One region of the Labrys sp. F242 genome, then DNA from elsewhere that is predicted to be linked to it. Evidence: predicted binding sites of a transcription regulator. Region 1 holds the regulator's gene; the other holds the start of a gene.
What was found. The regulator PhoB, encoded in region 1, activates phosphate uptake and scavenging genes when phosphate is short. The targets are predictions, from matches to a motif close to TGTCATNNANCTGTCAT.

Region 1 (10,476 bases):
TCGGTTGCTCCGTTGGGCCTGGGCGGCAATGTCTTCGGCTGGAGCGCGGATGAGAAAGCCTCCTTCGCTGTCCTCGATGCTTTCGTTGGGGGCGGCTTCAACCTGATCGACACGGCGGATGTCTATTCGGCCTGGGTTCCCGGCAATCAGGGCGGTGAGTCTGAAGCCATCATCGGCAAATGGATGAAGGCCCGCGGCAATCGCGCCGACATCGTGCTCACCACCAAGGTCGGCTCGGAAATGGGGCCCGGCAAGAAGGGCCTGTCGCGCGACTATATCCTCAAGGCGGCCGAGGATTCCCTGCGGCGCCTGCAAACCGATTACATCGACCTCTACCTCTCCCATTGGGAGGATCCGGAGGTGGATCTGGAAGAAACGCTCTCCGCCTATGACGAGTTGATCAAGGCCGGCAAGGTGCGCGTGATCGGCAATTCCAATCATAGCGCCAACACCATGTTCAAGGCGCTGGCTATCAGCACCAAGGAGATGTGGCCGCGTTTCGAGAATCTGCAGACGCACTACAATCTCTATGACCGCGCCGGCTATGAGAACGAGCTCGAGGCGTTCTGTCTCAAGAACGAGATCGGCGTGACCAGCTATTTCTCGCTGGCGAGGGGGTTCCTCTCCGGCAAATATCGCAGTGAGGCCGATTTCGCCAAGAGCAACGCGCGTGGCGGCGAGATGGCCAATTATCTCAACGAGCGGGGCCTGCGCATCCTGGCCGCTCTCGATGCGGTAGCCGAGGCCAAGAGCGCCACACCGGCCCAGGTCGCCATTGCCTGGCTTATCGCAAGGCCCGGCATCGTCGCTCCGATCGCCAGCGCCACCAGCGTCGAGCAACTTGGGGACCTGATCAAGGCGACCGAACTCAATCTGGGTTCGGGCGAGATCGAGCAACTCACCAAGGCGAGCGCATAATTTTCGTCCTGCTGTCGAAAGTGAACGGGATGGCGCGTCATTGTCATGCCGGCGCATCATGCGCCGGCGGAGACAGGAGAGACCCATGCAGTTCGCGATTCTGATCTACAGCAACGAGGAAGCCATGCTGAAGGTGGACCCCGCCAATAAGCAGGCTGTGCTGGCCGCCTATCAGGCCTATACGGAGGCCCTCAGATCGGCCGGTGCTCTCGGCCCGTGGAGCCGTCTGCGCCCCACGTCTGCGGCGACGACCGTGCGCCTCGCCGACGGCAAGACCCAGGTGCTCAACGGCCCCTTCGCCGACACCAGGGAACAACTCGGCGGTTTCTACATCATCGATGTGCCGGACCTGGATGCCGCGATCGGCTGGGCTGCGCGTTGCCCGAGTGCAGCCATCGGTACCATCGAGGTCCGGCCGGTGTGGGACCCCAAGGATTATTGAACCAAGCGAGCCGATCCGGTGCCTTCCGCCCCCGCCGTCGAACTTGCCGAAATCGTCGCGCGACGCAGCTATGGCAGGCTCGTCGCCCTTCTCGCGGCACGTTCGGGCGACATTGCGGGGGCGGAGGACGCCCTGGCCGACGCCTTTGCGGCGGCTTTGGAACATTGGCCGGCGGGCAGTGTGCCCGCCAATCCCGAAGCCTGGCTCCTGACCGCGGCCCGGCGCCGGCAGATCGACGCGGCCCGCCGCGCCAAGCTGCGCGGCGAAAAGGCGGACGAGGTCATCCGCCATGTCGAGGCCCTCGCCTCCGAGCAGGCCGAACAGCCTGTCATTCCCGATGAGCGCCTGCGCCTGATGTTCGCTTGTGCTCATCCCTCGCTCGATGCCGCCGTGCGCGCGCCCTTGATCCTGCAGACGATATTGGGGTTCGACGCCGGCGCGATCGCCAGCGCCTTCCTGGTTTCACCTGCGGCGATGAGCCAGAGATTGGTGCGGGCCAAGCTCAAGATCAAGCAGGCCGCCATCCCCTTCCGGATCCCGGAACCCGACGAGTTGCCCGGTCGTCTCGAAGCGGTACTGGAGGCCGTCTATGCCGTCTATGCCGAGGGCTGGGCCGATCCCGAAGGGGCGCAGGCCCGCGAGCGCAATCTGTCGGTGGAAGGCATCTGGCTCGGCCGGTTGCTGGTCTCGCTCCTGCCCGGCGAGCCGGAAGTGCTCGGCCTGCTGGCCCTGATGCTGCATGCCGAGGCGAGGCGGGCTGCACGCCGTAGCCCGGTCGGCGACTATATCCCGTTGGAACAGCAGGATACCACGCTTTGGGATGCCGCCCTGATCGAGGAGGCTGAGGCTTTGCTCGCCAGGGCCGGGCAGGCGCGACAGATCGGTCGCTATCAGCTCGAAGCCGCGCTGCAATCGGCCCATGCCAATAGGCGCATCTGCGCGACGACGGACTGGGCCGCGATCGTCACGCTGTATGAGGCCTTGGTACTACTGACCGCGTCCCCCGTCGCTGCCATCAACAGAGCCGTGGCGCTCGCCCGTCTTGCGGGACCGCAAGCCGGATTGGCCGGGCTCGACGAGGTCGCCAGCGACAGGCGGATCGCCGATTACCAGCCTTATTGGGCTGCACGCGCGGACTTGCTGGCCCGCGCCGCAAGGCAGGAGGAGGCCCGCAACGCCTATTCGCGGGCGATCGGGCTGGAGAGTGATCCCGTCATCCGCCGTTATCTGCAAGGGCGCCTGGCGGCTCTGGGCTGATATCGGCGCCTGCAGAAGCTATTGGGGATAGCGGCCATTGAAGGGCGGGGCCTCGATCCACCATTGCGGTGTATAGGCGCGCTTGATCGGGCAACGGATCAATGTGTCTTCATCGAGCCACAGCTGCCGCTCGGGGGCGGGGGTCATCACGATGGTTTCCGCCGTGCCGGAGCGGCCGCTTCGCAGGGCCTGGTCCTGCGCCGGCGAGCTGCCGCATCGAAGCTGCAGCGTCGCCTGGAACTTGGCGCTGGAAGGCTCCTCGCCATCGGCCTCGATGACCGCGCAATATTTGCCGTAGAGCTGGATGGCAGGACCGGCTGCCCGTAGAAGCTGCACGGAAACCCGGTTGCCTGGCGTCGCCCCCTGCTTGTCGCAGCCATCGTCCTGCAAGGCATAGATGCCGTCGGCATAGTTGCCCGCCTTCTGGGCATAGGACGTGCGCGTGGCGGGCGCGCGTCCGGCCTGCCTGACGGACAAGACGGTCCTGATCTGCATGCTGCCATCGGGTGCGACCTCCACCATGGCCTCGACCTCGCATCGCGAGCCTTCCTTGCAGATACCGGCGACCTGCTCCTGCATGTCGCTGTCGGCTGCGATGAAGCAATCCTTGCCGATATAGGAGCCCGCCAAGCCGGAGCCGGTACCGAACTCGCCCGAACACAAGGTTTTCTTGAGCTTGGCCGCTGCGGCATCGCTGGGAAGCAGCGCCAACGAACTGGCAGTCAAAAGCGACGCGACGAGCAAGGAACGGATCATGGCAACCCCGGCATTTTCTTTGGCAAGTCGTCTTATCGCAAGCCTCTGAAATCGCCTAGATCGGGCGAGTACCGGGTACGTGATGCGACAAGGCCGGCGGTGAGCCGCCGGCCTTGGTGTCGGGCGATGAAATATCCGTCCTAGGCCTGCTTGGCGAAGGTCTCGTCGAAGGAATAGCCGGCGCCGCGAACCGTGCGGATAGGGTCGATCTCGCGCGTGCGGTTCATCGCCTTGCGCAGTCGCCCGACATGCACGTCGACCGTGCGCTCGTCGATGTAGACGTCGCGGCCCCAGACGCTGTCGAGCAATTGCTCGCGTGCGAACACGCGTCCCGGCGCCTGCATCAGGAATTCGAGCAGGCGGAATTCGGTCGGGCCGAGGCGGATCTCGCGATTGCCGCGATGAACGCGCTTGGTCTCGCGGTCGAGGGAAATGTCACCGGCCTTGAGCAGGGAGGCGACGTGATCGGGCTTGGCCCGACGCAGCAGAGCGCGGACGCGGGCCGAGAGTTCCGGCACGGAGAAGGGCTTGACGACATAATCGTCGGCGCCGGTGGCCAGACCCCGCACACGCTCGGTTTCCTCGCCACGCGCCGTGAGCATGATCACGGGCAGGCGCTCGGTTTCCGGCCGCATGCGGATGCGCCGGCACAATTCGATACCCGACAACCCCGGCAGCATCCAGTCCAGCAATACCAGATCCGGCACGCTTTCGCGCAGGCGGATCTCGGCATCGTCACCGCGCGCCACACTGTCGACCTCATAGCCTTCGGCTTCGAGATTGTAGCGCAGCAGCAGGGTCAATGCTTCTTCGTCCTCGACGATCAGAACCTTGGGAGGCATGGCCTATCCCTTGTTACTTAGCCGGCACAGGAAGGTCGACGAGATCGGTGCTGTTGTCCGCCTTGGGCCGCTCGCCGGCCGGCGATTCACCGGTCACCAGGTAATGCACCGTCTCGGCGATGTTGGTGGCATGGTCGCCGATGCGCTCGATGTTCTTGGCGCAGAACAGCAGATGGGTGCAGAAGCCGATATTGCGCGGATCTTCCATCATGTAGGTCAGCAATTCGCGGAACAGCGAGGTGTACATCGCATCGATCTCGCCGTCCGAACTCCAGACCGAGAGCGCTTCTTCAACATTGCGCTGGGCGAAGGCGTCGAGGACCTGCTTGAGCTGCTCGAGCACCAGGTCAGCCATATGGTCGAAACCGCCGAAGAGCTGGGCCGGCTGCGCATGGCTGTGGATGGCGACCACGCGCTTGGCGACGTTCTTGCCGAGGTCGCCGATGCGTTCGAGATCGTTGGCCACCCGCAGGGCCGAGACGATTTCGCGCAGGTCGAGTGCCAGTGGCTGGCGCTTGGCGATGACCAGGATAGCCCGGTCCTCGACCTGGCGCTGGAGCTTGTCGATCGCCAGATCGAGCTCGATCACGGCCTTGGCGCGCTGGGTGTCGCGCTTGAGCAGGGCTTCGACGCTGTCGGCTACGCTCTTCTCTGCATAGCCACCCATTTCGGCGATCATGTTGCGCAATTCGCGCAATTCCTGATCGAAGGATGTAACGATGTGGTCGGACATGCCGCCTCCAAATGAATTCGACGCTGGCCGAGGGATCAGCCGAAGCGGCCGGTGATGTAATCCTGTGTACGGCTGTCGTTCGGGGTGGTGAACATCTTGTTGGTCTGGCCGACCTCGATGAGGTCACCCAGATAGAAGAAGGCCGTCACATCCGCGCAACGCGCCGCCTGCTGCATATTGTGCGTGACGATGACGATGGTGAAGTCCCGCTTCAATTCGTCGATCAGTTCCTCGATCTTGGCGGTCGAGATCGGATCGAGCGCGGAGGTCGGCTCGTCCAGCAGCACGACTTCGGGCTTCACCGCGATGGTGCGGGCGATGCACAGGCGCTGCTGCTGGCCACCGGACATGCCGAGCGCAGAGGCGTGCAGGCGGTCCTTGACCTCGTTCCACAGGGCGGCCTTGGTCAGGCACCATTCGACGCGTTGATCCATTTCCGCCTTGGAGATCGACTCATGCAGGCGCACGCCGAAGGCGATGTTGTCATAGATCGACATCGGGAAGGGCGTGGGCTTCTGGAACACCATGCCGATGCGGGCGCGCAGCACTGCCGGATCGATCTCCTTGCCGATGACGTTCTGACCATCGAGCAGCACGCGGCCCTTGGCAGTCTGGCCCGGATAGAGGTCGTACATGCGGTTGAGCACGCGCAGCAGGGTGGACTTGCCGCAGCCGGAAGGGCCGATCATGGCCGTGACCTGCCGGTCGATCATGTCGAGATTGATGCCCTTGAGCGCATGCTTCTCGCCATAGAAGAAGTCGAGATTCTCGACCTTGAGCTTCACGGCGGCAGCTGGATTGGCGATGGGGCGTTCGGCAACCGCGATGGAGGCTTGTGGAGTAGCGGACATGGGATCACTCATTTCTTGGGAGCGAGCACGAAGCGGGTCAGAATATTGAGCGCCAACACGCCGGCGGTGATGAGGAGGGCGCCGCTCCAGGCCACCGAGACGGCCTTGGGGTCGGGATAAGGCGCGAGCTGGTAGATGGCGGCCGGCAAGCTGGCAAAGGCATTGCCGAGGTTGAGCGACCAGTTGGAATTGCCGAAGGCTGTCAGCAGCAGGGGTGCGGTCTCGCCGGCGGCGCGGGCCAGGGCCAGCAGGATGCCGGTGACGATACCGGTGCGGGCCGAGCGCCAGGTCACGGAGGTGATGACCTTCCACATCGGCGACCCCAGCGCGAAGGCGGCTTCGCGCAGGCTGATCGGCACCAGGGCCAGCATGTCCTCGGTGGTGCGCACGACCACCGGCAGGATGATGATGGCGAGGGCGACCACGCCGGCCCAGCCGGAGAAGCCGCCCGTCGTCACCACGATCATCTGGTAGACGAACAGGCCGATCAGGATGGACGGCGCCGAAAGCAGGATGTCGTTGATGAAGCGCACCGCGTCGGCGAACTTGCTGCCGCGCCCCGCCTCGGCGAGGAAGGTGCCAGCCATGATGCCGATCGGCGCGCCGATGAGGAGGGCGAGCAAGACCATGGCGAAAGAGCCGACGATGGCATTGCGTAGGCCGCCATCAGCCATGTCCTTGGTGAAGAGGTCCAAGGTCAGCGAGGGCAGGCCCTCGCGCAGCAGGGTGTACAGGATCCAGGCGAGCGCCAGAAGGGAGATCGCGGCAAAGCCGATGGAGACGACTTTGTAGGCGTAGTCGAGGGCACGACGGCGGGCGAGGCGGGCGTTGCCGTGGGCGAGATGGGCCATGATGCTCTCCCTTACTTGGCGTTGCTGCGCACGAGCATGCGGGAGATCGCAAGCACGATGAAGGAAATCACGAAGAGCACGAAACCGAGCTCCAGCAGCGACTGGCTGCGCAGCGAGCCGGCAGGCGCGTCGGGAAATTCGTTGGCGATGGTGGAGGCGATGGTCGCCCCCGAGGAGAACAGCGATGCCGATATGCGGTTGGCGTTGCCGATGACGAAGGTCACGGCCATGGTCTCGCCGAGGGCACGGCCGAAGCCGAGCATCACGGCACCGACGAGCGCGGTCCGGCCATAGGGCACCGAGACGTTGCGGAAGACCTCATAGGTGGTGGCGCCGACGCCATAGGCCGATTCCTTCAGCATGGCGGGCACGGCTTCGAGGATCTCGACGAACATCGCGGTGATGAAGGGAATGATCATCAGCGCCAGGATGATGCCGGCGGTCAGCATGCCGGCGCCGTTGGTGGGGCCCTTGAACAGATAGCCGAGCACCGGCACATGCGAGAGGACGGAGATGATCGGCGGATAGATCGTCTGGGCCAGGATCGGCGCCACGATCAGAGAGCCCCACATGCCGAAGATGATCGAGGGCACGGCCGCCAGGAGCTGGATGGCAATGCCGATCGGCCGCCGCACGCTCTGCGGCGCGATCTCGGTCAGGAAGAAGGCGATGCCGAAGGACATCGGCAGGGCGATGATCAGCGCCAGCAGGCCGGTGAACAGCGTGCCGTAGATCATCACCCCGGCGCCGAATTTCTCGGTGACGGGGTTCCAGGCGGTTGACCAGTAGAAGCTCGGCCCGAAATGGGCCAGCGCCGGCCAGCCGCCATAGAACAGCAGCACGACGATCGAGCAGAGCAGGATAAGCACGAGAGAGCCGCAACCATAGAGGGCGGCCTTGAAGATGGGATCCAGGTTGGCGCCAGGAACCGTCTTGGCGCCGGGCGAGGGAGAACCCTGCGCGACCTTTGCAGCCGAGTTGGATGCGTCCAGCGAGGAGTCGGCTATGGCGCTCATGGCGATATTCCGGCCTGTGTTTCGACGGGAGCAAACCGCGTTTAGACGAAAACGCTGGTTTGCTCCGATTCTTTGGTTCGACGCGTCTTTGTGCTTCCTGGCGATTCCGCCAAATCGCAAAACGCTTTTGGGAAGACGACCCGGCGCAAGGTTGCGCCGGGTCGCGTTCAACTTATTCGTAGACAGCCTTGCCGTCGGCAGCCTTCACTTCGCTCTTCCAGGCCGTGCGAACGGTGTCGATGACGTCCTTGGGCAGCGGGATGTAGTGGAGCTTTTCGGCGGTGGCGGAGCCATCCTTGTAGGCCCAGTCGAAGAACTTCAGGACTTCGGCGGACTGCTTGGCGTCCTTGGGATCCTTCGGCAACAGGATGAAGGTGGTGGAGACGATCGGCCAGGAGGTCTCTCCACCGACATCGATCATGGAGACGGCGAAGTCCTTGGCACCCTTCCAGTCGGCCTTGGAGGCGGCGGCCTGGAACGCCGGAACGGTCGGCTTGATGACCTTGCCGTCCTTGTTCTGGAGCTGCGTGGTGGTCAGCTTGTTGTTGGCGGCATAGACATATTCGACATAGCCGATGGCGCCCTGGGTGTTCTTCACCGCACCAGCGACGCCGTCATTGCCCTTGGCGCCCGAGCCGGCCGACCACTGCACCGAGGTGGCGGCGCCGATGCCGCTCTTCCAGTCGGGGCTCACGGCAGAAAGGTAGGACGTGAACACATAGGTCGTGCCCGAGCCGTCGGCGCGGTAGACCGGGGCGATGTCGAGATCGGGGAGTTTCACATCCTTGTTGAGCTCGGCGATCTTCGGATCGTTCCACTTGGTGATCTTGCCCTGGTAGATGTCGGCAATGATCGGGCCGGTCAGCGTGAGCTGGTCGGTGGAAACACCTTCGATGTTCACGATCGGAACGATGGCGCCGATCACGGTCGGGAACTGCAGCAGCTTGGCGGCAGCCAGCTTGTCGGTGGCCATCGGGGCGTCGGAAGCGCCGAAATCGACGGTGCGGTTGGTGATCTGGGTCTGGCCGCCGCCCGAACCGATCGCCTGATAGTTCAGCGCGGTGCCGGTCTTGGCTTTGAAATCGCTGCCCCAGGCATTGTAGACGGGGGCGGGGAAGGTGCCGCCGGCGCCGGTGATGTCGGCGGCATAGGCAGCAGTGGCAGCGATCGTGCTCGACAGGGCTACTGAAGCGGCGAGCGCAAGAAAGGAAAGCTTCACGGTCTATCTCCGTTGTTCTCTGGACAGGGCACGGCGACCGTTCACCGGTCGGCAATCCTGTCTACGTCGCGACTCCTAAAAGCCGGCAGCAACGGTTCTATGACAGTTCGACTATCGTTTTATGACATTTATAATTGTTGTATTTCAATATGATAGGGGAAATGTTGCGATGTGGCCAAAAAGGACGCGACGCAATTGTAAAAAGTCCCGGAAACACCGGCGGCATCATATAGACGCGTCTTCTCAGCCGATCTGATCGATCCGGACCGAGAAAGTGCTGCCTTCCCCGGGCGCGCTTTCGATTCCGAGCCGGCCGCGATGGCGTGCCACGATGTGCTTGACGATGGCAAGGCCGAGGCCGGTGCCGCCCTTCTCGCGGGATTTGGCCGCATCCACCCGGTAGAAGCGCTCGGTCAGGCGCGGCACATGTTCGGCCTCGATGCCCGGACCGTAGTCGCGCACCGTCACCACGGCCTCGCGGCCCTTGCCCTGCGTCTTGGGCAGCGAATCGATGACAATTTCGACCTTGCCGCCGGACGCGCCATATTTGATGGCGTTCTCGACTAGATTCTCGAAGACGCGGATCAACTCGTCCCGCTCGCCGCGAACCTCCAGCGTCGGGATGCGCCTGTCGAGGCTGAGCGTGACGCCCCGGTCCTGGGCGAGGGGACCGAGCGTGTCGGCGACATGGCCGACCACGGCGCTGAGTTCGACCGGTTTGTCGGGCTGGACATGGGCATTGAGTTCGATGCGCGAGAGCGACAGGAGATCGTCGATCAGCCGGGACATGCGATTGGCCTGGGAACGCATGATGTCGAGGAATTTTTCGCGCGCGGCGACGTCGTTGCGCGCCGGGCCCTGCAGGGTTTCGACAAAGCCGAGCAGGGAAGCCAGCGGCGTGCGCAGTTCATGGCTGGCATTGGCGACGAAATCCACCCGCATCTGCTCGACGCGGTGGCGTTGGGTGACGTCGCGCAGCACGATCACCACGAAGGCGGTGCGCCCGCTCTCGCCCGCAATGGTGGAGATCTGCGCCTCGACGACACGATCGATCGGCACGCGCTCGGAATATTCGATCTGCCGGCTGGCCCCGGTGTCGAGGGCCGAGCGGATGGCATCGACCAATTCCGGCACGCGCAGCGCATAGGTCAGGGCTTCGGAAATACGCAGATTGGGGACGATGTCACGGGCGCGGCGATTGAAGTAGCGAACCGCAAGCTCCGAATCGAGCACAATCACCGGGTCCGGGATGGCCATCACCAGATCGTCGAAGGAGGGCTTGCCGCCGCTTTCGGGCAGAGGGGGCCTGATGCTGCCGTCATGTCCGCCGGTCGAGGGAAGGGTACCCGTGGCCGCGACGATCATGGCGAAGATGAGCAGACCATGCCAGGGATTGGCGCCGTCCCACAGCACCAGGGCGGTCAGCAGCAGCGCGATCGAGAGCACCAGCCAGCGGCGGCCCCAGATGCGGTTCAGGATGTTTCGGTTCGAGCCCACCGGACCAGCTACACCGCTCCAGGCCAATTTCGTCAAGAGCCAGGAGCGTTCCATCACCATCGACATTGCGGCTTTCCATCCAAGGCGTTTTGCG
Region 2 (10,476 bases), 930 kb from region 1:
GCGAGGCAGGCGCGTAGCTGCTCGCGATGCCGGGGCGAGGGCTCCCGGGTGGGGGTATCGGGATCATAGGCCTCTCCGCCATAATGCGGCGAGCCGAGCTTGAAGCCCGGATGCTGCCAGAGCGGAAAGCCATAGAAATGGCCTTCGTCGGCTTCGAGCGTGAAAACCGGGAAATGGGCGAGATCGAATAGGGAGGGCCGGGCAGGGGCGAACCAGCCGAGCGTCTGCAGCACTACCTCGGTGGAAGGCTTGAGCGCGGGTACGAGATCCCCGATCCAGGCGCCGGGCGAAAGGATGAGCTTGCCTGCTTCGTAGCTGCCCTGGTCGGTTCTCACACGCACACCGCCGCCTGCGGTCGGCTCCCAGTCGATCAAGGCCTCGCAGCCGTGAATCTCGGCGCCGTGATGCAAGGCGAGTGCCGTATGGGCGAGGATGGCCCGCTCGGAAGCCACGAAGCCCGACTGAGGTTGGTAGAGGCCGATATGATTGCGATCGAGGGTGAAGGGATAGCGTGCCTCGATGGCATCGCGGTCGAGCAATTCGTGCTCCAGGCCGTGGGCCTGGCTGGCTTCGAGCGCCTTCTCGACGATGCCGCTGCCCTCATGGGCGATGTCGAGCGCGCCGACCTCGAAGAAGAGCGGCTCGCCGGTGAGCTTGCCTGTCTCGATCCACAGTTCCCGCGCGCGCTGCACCAGCGGCACATAGGCCGCGCCCTCGAAATAGGCGAGGCGCAGAATGCGCGTCAACCCGTGCGAGGAACCCATCGCATGGCCGATTTCGAATTTCTCGAGGCCGAGCACACGCACGCCCCGCTTGGCGAGCTGATAGCAGGCGGCCGATCCCATGCCGCCGACACCGACGACGATCACATCAAAGGTCTTGGACATTATGGGGGCCAAGTGGAAGGCAAACCGGCCGAGTCTTCAACCCCTGGAGCAAAGCGCGTTTGGACGAAAACGCTCTGGGAGCGTTATTCGCCTGGGACCGCCAGCATCCTGCCGGCTCTCCCTTCTTGCGGGGGTAACGTTTTCCAGGAGCCAGCAGGATGCTGGCGGGCGCAGGAAGGGCTTCACCCGCCCGTCACGCTCATATGCCTGCTAACAGCGGGCTGCTTGGTGCGCCGGTCGATGACAAAATCGTGTCCCTTGGGCTTACGGGTGATGGCGCGATCGATGGCGGCGTTGAGAAGATCGTTCGCCTCGGAGGCGCGCAGCGGAGCCCGCAGATCGGCGGCGTCTTCCTGGCCCAGGCACATATAGAGAGTGCCGGTACAGGTAACGCGTACGCGATTGCAGCTCTCGCAGAAATTATGCGTCATCGGCGTGATGAATCCCAGGCGGCCGCCGGTCTCGCGGACGCGGACATACCGGGCCGGGCCACCCGTATTATAGGGAATGTCATCCAGCGTGTAGCTGTCGAGAAGTTGGGCGCGCAGCACCGAAAGCGGCAGATATTGGTCGACTCGGTGCCCCGTGACGTCGCCCATCGGCATCACTTCGATGAAGGTGAGGTCCATGCCGCGGCCATGCGCCCATTCAATCAGGCCGACCGCTTCGTCCTCGGTCATGCCCTTGATCGCAACGGCATTGATCTTCACCGCGAGGCCCGCTTCCTGGGCCTTGTCGATGCCGTCCATCACCTTGCCGAAATCGCCCCAGCGGGTGATTGCCTTGAATGCGGCCGGATCGAGCGTGTCGAGGGAGACATTGATGCGCTTGACGCCGCAATCCCTGAGTTCGGCGGCGTAGCGGGCAAGCTGCGAGCCATTGGTGGTCACGGTCAGTTCGTCGAGCCGGCCGCTGTCGAGATGGCGCGAGATCGAGCGGAACAGCGTCATGATATCGCGCCGCACCAGGGGCTCGCCGCCGGTGAAGCGCAGCTTCCTGACGCCCTTGGCAATGAAGGCACTGCACAGCCTGTCGAGTTCCTCGAGGGTGAGCAGATCCTTCTTGGGCAGGAAGGTCATGTCCTCCGACATGCAATAGACGCAGCGAAAGTCGCAGCGGTCCGTCACGGAAACACGCAGATAATTGATCGCGCGCCCGAAAGGGTCGATCATCGGCGGCACATCCGCCATTTCATGATCATCCAGCACGTCCATACTCCCGGAAGCAAAGCGTTTTTGCGGAAATGCCGCTCTGCTCCAACTCCCTGTTTCCAAGCCAATCCGACGGATTGGCCAGAGCGCCTTTGCGAATGTTGCCGAAGCGCCGGATCGAAAAACGCTTTAGGGGCATGTCCCCTTTGGTATGTTTCTAAGCCGACAGCGGCCCAAACACCAATGATTGTCTACGGAAACTGCCATTATGTCGCAGAGATCGAACCGAGTGCTCTGACAACATGGGTTTGCTGCTTGCGCAGCATCCGCCTTCTCCCTATGTGGCGATCAGAACGAAAAAGGGAAGATGCCGTGAGCGAAGACGTCGCGAAGGCCTGGCCAACCGAATTGCGCCTGTCCAAGGACAAGAAGACCCTGACCGTGAGTTTCGACGACGGTCGGTCCCATGCGTTCAGCGCCGAGATGCTGCGCGTGATGTCGCCGAGCGCCGAGGTGCAGGGCCACAGTGCCGCCGAACGCAAGACGGTTGGGGGCAAGATCAATGTGGCGATCCTGAGCCTCGACCCGGTCGGCAATTACGCCGTACGCATCTCCTTCGACGACATGCACAACACCGGCCTGTTTACCTGGACCTATCTTGCGGAATTGGGCCGGGGGAAGGAGAGCCGCTGGGCCTCCTATCTCGCCGATCTCCAGGAGAAGGGCCTGTCGCGCGAAAGGCCGGGGCAGCGCTGAGCGAGGGCCTGCCGAGCGAAAGTCCGCTCGGCCTGCTGGAGACCAACCACTGCCCGGCGACACGGCGTTGGCCGGTGAGGGGGATAGTGCCTCGTCAGACGGGGTCCTCGCGATGGAGGTCGTGAATGGCCATGCCGCCCTCGGCGTCCACGGGCGGCAGCAGCCATTGGCGATGGCGTAGCGTGCGCTGGGTGTCTTCCAGCCCCATATCCCAATGCTCGCGCATCGAGGTGCCCGAGAATTCATAGTCCTTGGCGTGACCCTCGTAATTCTTGTGCTGATAGATCAGGTGCACGATGTTGACGACGCCGAGCCTGGCGTGGCTGTCGATAAGCGCCTGTTCCTCTGGCGTCAGCAGGTCCTTGGGCAGGCGCTTCAGCGCATCGATCAGATGAGTCTTGATGCCATGGATACGCTTGAAATTGTCGGTATTCTGCCGCGTCCGGCTCGAATACATGATGTCCTTGTGGCGCGAGAGCACGTCCGGCATGCTGCGCGGCAAGGTGCCGCGGGCGCTGAAGAGATCGACCTGGAACACCAACGAACTGCGCTCTTCTTCCTGGTCGAGCAGATATTGCAGCGGCGTGTTGGAGACGATGCCGCCATCCCAGTAATATTCGCCTTCGATGCGGATGGCGGGAAAGGCAGGGGGCAGCGCACCGCTGGCCATGATGTGCTCGGGACCGATACGAACCTGGTCGGTGTCGAAATAGATGAAATTGCCGGTCCGCACGTTGACCGCGCCGACACTGAGGCGCTTGCGGCCGTCGTTGAGGATATCGAAGTCGATGACCTCTTCCAGCGTCCGCTTCAACTCCGAGGTGTCGTAGAAGCTGGTGGCGCCATCCGCACCCGGGAGTTCGAGCCAGGGATTGGGCAGGCGCGGCTTGAAGAAGCCGGGCTGGCCCTGCGACATGGTGATCCAGGAACTGGTGCGGTTGCGGATGTCGCGGAACAGATCGCCTTCCGGCGTGTAGGCCCAGATCTTGCGGCCGGAGATCGTCTGCCAGAACTGCTCGAGCCGCTGCAGCCGGTGACGCGGCTCGTTGCCGGCGATGATCGAGGCGTTGATGGCGCCAATGGAGACGCCGGAGAGCCAGTTGGGTTCGCAGCCGGCATTGGCCAGCGCCTCATAGACACCGGCCTGATAGGCACCAAGCGCGCCGCCGCCCTGGAACACCAGAGCGATGCGATCATATTGCGCCGAGATTTCCTCGATGGTGGCGCGCGCGGCCTTGTCTCTGTTGCGTTCGAGCACGATGGAAAACTCCGGTCAGACAGGCAGGATCAGCGGGCGGTGGCGAGATAGTCGTGCACCACCTCGCCGAGACCGAGCGTGAGGTCGGCGACGAAATGCACGGCCGAGACGACTTCGAGCACCGGCAGGCGGCTGACGTCGGCCATCACATGGGCATGGAGTTCCAGCGCTGCCGGGGCCGTCCAGGCCTCCTTGAGCGTCACATCCGTGAGGTGGTAGAGCACGAGTTCGCAGATCCGCGGCGACCCGTCGACATGGGGGATGATCTTGATGAGGAAGTTCGGCGCGGCGAGCGAGTCCAGCACGGCCTGCCGGTCGGCAAGGCGATGCTTGTAGCCCATGGTCCCGGTCGCGCACAGCACGCTGCCATAATGCAGCGTCCCCACGATGACCTCGCCCTCATGCACGATCCTGGGCGTCGCCAGCTTCTTGGGAAAGCCCCACAATTCGCGCCCGCCGGCAATAGGGGCATCGTCGTCCAGATACATCGAATGCACATAGGCACCGTGCTGGCCCTTGTAACGCACGGGAATGACCTGCCCGGTCTCGGTGTAGTCACCGAAGCCGGTTGAATCAGGCATGCGGATGAACTCGTATTTGACCAGCGGCTCGTCGATCTCCAGCGGCGCGGGAACCACGGCCTCCAGCGCCTCGCGCGTCGTGCGATAGGTGATGATGATGTATTCGCGATCGAAGAAGCGGTAGGGGCCGGGCGGGAAGGAGGGATTGGTCAGCGGCATGGCATAGGCGCGCTTGACGACGTCGGCTTGGTCCACGGGATGTCCTTCATGAGAAAGCAGGGAAGGGATCGCCGCTATGTTGCACGGCAGCATGACAGGTCCGTGTCCGCCGCGCACAGGGCCGAACTGTAATAAGGGCGACATCTGGCCGTGCCAGCTTCCGGGCCGGTGGCACGTCGATGCCGCGCCTTCCCGCCTTCCTGTCTCATGAGATGAATATGGCCCAATTGTCTTCCCGCAATGCCCTGGTCACCGGCTCGACCAGCGGCATCGGCCTCGCCGTCGCCCGCGCTCTCGCAGCCGAAGGGGCCAATATCACCATCAACGGTTTCGGCGATGCAGACGCCATCGAGCATGAGCGGGCCGGCATCGAGAAGGATTTCGGCGTGAAGTGCCGCTACAGCGGCGCTAACATGATGGTTGGGGCGGAGATCACCGCCATGATCCATGAGGCGGAGGAAGCCTTCGGCAGCCTGGACGTCCTGGTCAACAATGCCGGCATTCAGCATGTCGCGCCGATCGACGAGTTTCCGGATGACAAGTGGGAGGCGATCACCCGCATCAACCTGATCGCCTCCTTTTATGCGATCAAGGCGGTGCTCCCCGGCATGAAAGAGCGCAAATGGGGGCGCATCATCAACACCTCGTCGGCCCACGCGCTCGTCGCCTCACCTTTCAAATCGGCTTATGTTGCCGCCAAGCATGGCGTGACCGGCCTGATCAAGACGGTGGCGCTCGAGGTTGCCGAGCACGGCATCACCGCCAATGCCATCGCCCCCGGCTATGTCTGGACGCCGCTGGTGGAAAAGCAGATCCCCGACACGATGAAGGCGCGGGGCCTGACCGAGGAGCAGGTCAAGCACGATGTCCTGCTGGCCGCTCAGCCAACCAAGGAGTTCGTCACGGTCGAAGAGATCGCGGCTGTCGCGGTTTTCCTGTGCAGTGATGCCGCCCGGCAGATTACCGGCACCACCTTGCCGGTCGACGGAGGCTGGACGGCGCAATAGTACGGGTCATCCCGGATCTATGCCGCAGCATTTCATACTGCAGCGCGTCCGGGATGACACGAAATTCAGCCGCGGACCACAACGACGCGGGTGCCGACCTTTACACGATCGTAGAGGTCGGTGACGTCGTCATTGGTCATGCGGATGCAGCCCGACGACACGGCCTGGCCAATGGTCTGCGGCTCGTTCGAGCCATGGATGCGATAGAGCGAAGAACCGAGATACATCGCACGGGCGCCAAGCGGGTTCTGGATGCCGCCAGCCATGTAGGCGGGCAAGTCCGGCCGGCGTTTGCGCATCTGTGGGGGCGGGGTCCAGCCCGGCCATTCCGCCTTGCGCGAGATGCGGTGCGCACCGCCCCATTCGAAGCCCTTGCGGCCGACGCCAACGCCATAACGCAGGGCCGTGCCATCATCGAGCACGAGATAAAGCCGTCGTTCCGGCGAATTGATCACGATGGTCCCGGGCTTCTCCCGACCGTTGTAAGCCACCACCTCGCGTGGAATCGGCGAGACGGCGGCAACGGCGCCGGCATTGGCGGGCTGGCGTGGGCCGCCGAACAATTTCTCGAAGATACTGGCCGCATTCGCCGAGCTTGAGGCGATGCCCAAGCTCGACACCAAGACCAGGCCGGTCAAAAGACGACGCATGTTGAAGCCCCGAATGGTCCGATCGAAATTCTTCGATCTCATTGTAGTCGACGCAATAAACTGCGCTTCGATCTTTGGATTCTTCAATCGTTGCCTGAGTGTTTACAGGCAACCGTCACATGAAAATCGAAGGCTGTGTCCTCTCAACAACACATGGCGGGGCGCCGCTGTGCGTATCGACACGCGCCGGTCAGGTATTGGTGCCGCCGTCTATGGTATAGGCGCCGCCGGTGGCATATTGCGCTTCCGGACTGGCGAGCCAGGCGACGAGACCGGCGATCTGCGCAGGTTCGCCATATTTGGGGATCGCCATTGCCGTCCGTGCCTGGGCGGCACGATCGGTGGAGGCCGGGTTCATGTCGGTATCCGTCGGGCCGGGGTGGACGATGTTGACGGTGATGCCGCGCGCGCCGAGGTCGCGGGCCATGGATTGGCTGAGGCCCGTGAGGGCGGCCTTGCTCATCACGTAGAGACCGATGCCGGCGCGTCCGACGCGTCCGACCAGATTGGATCCGATGGAAATGATGCGCCCGCCTTCGCCCATGTGCGCGGCGGCGGCCTGGGAGGCAACGAAGGCGCCGCGCACATTGGCGGCAATGATGTGGTCGAAATCTTCAAGGGTGACCTGCTCTACGGTACCGCTGGTGAAGATGCCTGCATTGTTGACGAGGATGTCGAGACGGCCGAACGCGGCAGCGGCCTGGTCCACGGCGCCCCGTACGGCCACGGCGTCGGCGCTGTCGGCCTGGAGTGTCAAGGCGCGCTGGCCATTCGCCCGGATTCGATCCGCGACGGCCTCGGCACTGTCGGTCCGGCTGGCATAGGTAATCGCGACATCGGCGCCCAGTTCCGCCAAGCGCACTGCGATGGCAGCGCCAATACCGCGGCTTCCTCCGGTCACGATGGCTGCCTTGCCCGACAGGGTCTTGATCATGATCGCCTCCTTGGTAAGATGTTCGCCTTACCTAGCAGATGATTTAGGTACGACGCAAGGCTTACCTTTGGAGTGTTTTCCATGGCGGATCGCGAGGGCCATCCGGAACCGGAGGAGATGCAGCTCGGCCGCCTCATGGCTGCTCTGGCCGACCCGTTGCGGCGGCGCGTCGTTGCCGAATTGGCGCTGGCGCCGGAGGGTACGGCGCGCAGTTGCGCCTCTTTCGGTTTCGATGTCAGCAAGGCGACGCTGACGCATCATTTCCGGGTGTTGCGCGAAGCCGGCCTCATCCGGCAGGTCGATCGCGGGAACAGTCGCACCGCCAGCCTGCGCCGACAGGATGTCGAGGCGCGTTTTCCCGGACTGTTGAGCCTGGTTGCGGCGGATATCGAAGACGTGTCGCGGCGGCCTGAAGCCATTCTGGCCAGATCTTGACGCTGTCTGGCAATCGCGCCAGCTGCCATCACGGTGCGCGTGACCTATGAGGATGGCAGCCCCACAGCAGGAGACGATCAATGAGCCTGGTCAGCGCCATCCCCGCAGCACCACCCCATCATGCCATTGCGCATTTCGAGCGGCGCCTTTCGGTCGAAACCGATTGTTCCGACGTGGCCCAGGCGCTTGCCTCGGAGGAACGGGACTTCGTTCTCCTGCATGTCGTCGGGTCGCCGGAAACCTTTCGTCGCCGGCACGTTCCGGGGGCCCTTCATTTGCCGCATCGCGAGATCGATGCGGAGCGCATGGCGCAATGGCCTGTCGACACGCTGTTCGTGGCCTATTGCGCCGGGCCGCATTGCAATGGCGCCGACCAGGCCGCCCTCAAGCTCGCCCGGCTCGGCCGCCCGGTGAAGATCATGATCGGAGGCCTCACCGGCTGGGCCGACGAGGGATTGGCCTTCGCGGATGGGGAGGGGTGAAACTCATCGGGAGGCAGGTCTTCGGACCCGCCTCTTCCATTCGGCGGGCGTGGAGATATCAGGCTGATCTGAAGACCAGCCGCCCGTTACGGCCCCGCCTTGAACAGCGCGAACTCGTCTGCCGTCACGCGGTCGAGGTGGTCTCGATAGGCTTGATAATGGCGATGGGAGGGGCCGATCCGGCCGAAGGAGAGATCGCCCTCGCGACCGGGCAGAATCGGGACCAGTGCGATGGCAGCCGAGACGGGCGTGAGCTGCGTGCCTCGGCCGGCGCGCAACGAGGTGAGAATGCCGTACATCTCGCCCGTGTTCATCGGCCGGCCGACCACGGCCACTCGATATTGGCCGCTGATGGAGGTCACCAGATAGACATGGCCTGATTGGTTCGGCACCGAGACTTCGCCCGCCTGGTTGAAGCCGGTGTCGAGGCGCTCGGCTTCGCGGAAGATCAGGCGGGACGTGCTGTCGTTCCAGGTGATTTCGGTGCGGTAGGCGAAAACCGCGCCAGCTTCGCCGAAGGACGGACGCAAGGTGAGATAATTGCCGGTGAGCCAGGATACGGCCGCCTTGGTGTAGGAACCCAGATGCTCCGGTGCCGTCCCGCCTCCCTGGACGGTGGCTGGCGGTACGGTGTGATCAGTAGGGCGCAGGCTCGTCCCGAGCGCCTCCTCCAACCGAATGACGGTTGCCAGCGTGAAGGGGCGCCGGCCGGACAGCGCCTTCTCCAGGGTCGACAGGCTGATCTTGGCCTTCTCGGCCAGGGTCTGCCGTGAAATGCGCCGGCGCGCCAGGGTCTCGCGGACCGCGAGCGTGATCTGGTGGGCTTGCTCGCTGGAAAACTCGCTGTCCGACGTCACGGGGCTGATCCTGCTGGTGCGATCACGCTGTATCCAGGCCTAACGACAGGCCATCGCGCACAATCACGTACAAAACCGGACATTGCCGCAGGAGTTCACCGCCGGCAAGGCGCTTTGTGACGGTTTATGCCTAACAAACGCGGTTAATGAAGCTCGTACGCACAGTCCTCGCAGGAGCAGAACAGAACGAGGCTGCATGAGGCCCGACAGCGTTCAACGAGGACGACATGAACATGAACCAAGCGGTTGCCGGCCGCCAAACCGGCAGACGACGGCATCCTCATTCCGGTATCGGTCGCGCAGCGCTGGTCGCGCTCGCCGAACGTTTCCTCATGGCGGTGTTGATCCTCGCGACCTTCCTCATCTTCGTGGTCGGCGCCTATGCCGCTCCCCGCATCACCGTCGACGACGTCAAGGCGGGTTCGCTGCTGATGCGCACCGAGGATCCCGGCAGCTATGTCGAGGCCGTCAGGACGGCCACAGACGTGCAGCTCAATGTCAGCGGCCCCACCATCCGCGCCACGCTGACGCAGATGTTCCACAACCCCAGCAAATCCTGGGTCGAGGGTGTCTACGTCTTCCCGCTGCCCGATGGGGCCGCGGTCGATACCATGAAGATGGTGATCGGCCAGCGCGTCGTGGTGGCCGACATCAAGGAAAAGCAGCAGGCCAAGCTCGTCTACGAGCGTGCCAAAGCCGAGGGCAAGAAGGCGGCACTGGTCGAGCAGCAGCGGCCGAACATGTTCATGAACTCGATCGCCAATATCGGCCCCGGTGACACGGTGGTGATCCAGATCGAGTATCAGGAGCCGGTGCGCCAGGCCGACAACACTTTCTCGCTCCGCGTGCCGCTGGTGGTGGCGCCGCGCTTCTCGCCGAACGCGGTCGGCGCCGGCTCGGCCCAGACCGTGACCTTCCAGGACAAGTCGGGCTGGGGTGCCGTTACGCCGGCTCCAGCGTCGAGCCCGGTACCGCAGGCACCCGTCCTCGACCCGCGCGAGAACGCGCCGGTCAATCCCGTACAGATCCGTATCGATCTCGACGCCGGCTTTGCGCTGGGCGAGGTGAAGAGCGCTTTTCATCCCATCAACATCACCGACAAGGGACCTCAGGCCCGCCATATCGAGCTGGCTTCGGGATCGGTGCCGGCTGATCGCGATTTCGAGTTGACCTGGCAGGCCCAGCCCAGCCAGACGCCCGGCGTCGGTTTGTTCCGCGAACGGGTCGGCAGCGACGATTATCTGATCGCTTATGTCACGCCGCCCAGCCTCAAGACCGCGCAGGCCGACCAGCGTCCGCGCGACGTCACCTTCGTAATC

Region 2: ACZYTC_RS04490 (acetoacetate decarboxylase) is a predicted target of PhoB. The motif match lies at 4,920-4,936, and genes of this name have one in related genera.

What each region holds. Positions count from the first base shown of each region.
Region 1 is NZ_JBVASG010000001.1:27,766-38,241, forward strand. Features, by position in the region: gene ACZYTC_RS00120 (aldo/keto reductase) at 1-918, shown strand, start outside; gene ACZYTC_RS00125 (YciI family protein) at 1,004-1,360, shown strand; gene ACZYTC_RS00130 (RNA polymerase sigma factor) at 1,379-2,617, shown strand; gene ACZYTC_RS00135 (hypothetical protein) at 2,636-3,373, opposite strand; gene phoB (phosphate regulon transcriptional regulator PhoB) at 3,514-4,215, opposite strand; gene phoU (phosphate signaling complex protein PhoU) at 4,229-4,948, opposite strand; gene pstB (phosphate ABC transporter ATP-binding protein PstB) at 4,984-5,811, opposite strand; gene pstA (phosphate ABC transporter permease PstA) at 5,808-6,650, opposite strand; gene pstC (phosphate ABC transporter permease subunit PstC) at 6,662-7,666, opposite strand; gene pstS (phosphate ABC transporter substrate-binding protein PstS) at 7,839-8,885, opposite strand; gene ACZYTC_RS00170 (ATP-binding protein) at 9,129-10,448, opposite strand.
Region 2 is NZ_JBVASG010000001.1:962,362-972,837, forward strand. Features, by position in the region: gene solA (N-methyl-L-tryptophan oxidase) at 1-887, opposite strand, end outside; gene moaA (GTP 3',8-cyclase MoaA) at 1,070-2,077, opposite strand; gene ACZYTC_RS04480 (gamma-butyrobetaine hydroxylase family protein) at 2,378-2,794, shown strand; gene ACZYTC_RS04485 (patatin-like phospholipase family protein) at 2,889-4,052, opposite strand; gene ACZYTC_RS04490 (acetoacetate decarboxylase) at 4,082-4,828, opposite strand; gene ACZYTC_RS04495 (3-hydroxybutyrate dehydrogenase) at 5,011-5,799, shown strand; gene ACZYTC_RS04500 (L,D-transpeptidase) at 5,865-6,449, opposite strand; gene ACZYTC_RS04505 (SDR family oxidoreductase) at 6,640-7,386, opposite strand; gene ACZYTC_RS04510 (ArsR/SmtB family transcription factor) at 7,465-7,818, shown strand; gene ACZYTC_RS04515 (rhodanese-like domain-containing protein) at 7,899-8,300, shown strand; gene ACZYTC_RS04520 (helix-turn-helix domain-containing protein) at 8,387-9,157, opposite strand; gene ACZYTC_RS04525 (marine proteobacterial sortase target protein) at 9,385-10,476, shown strand, end outside.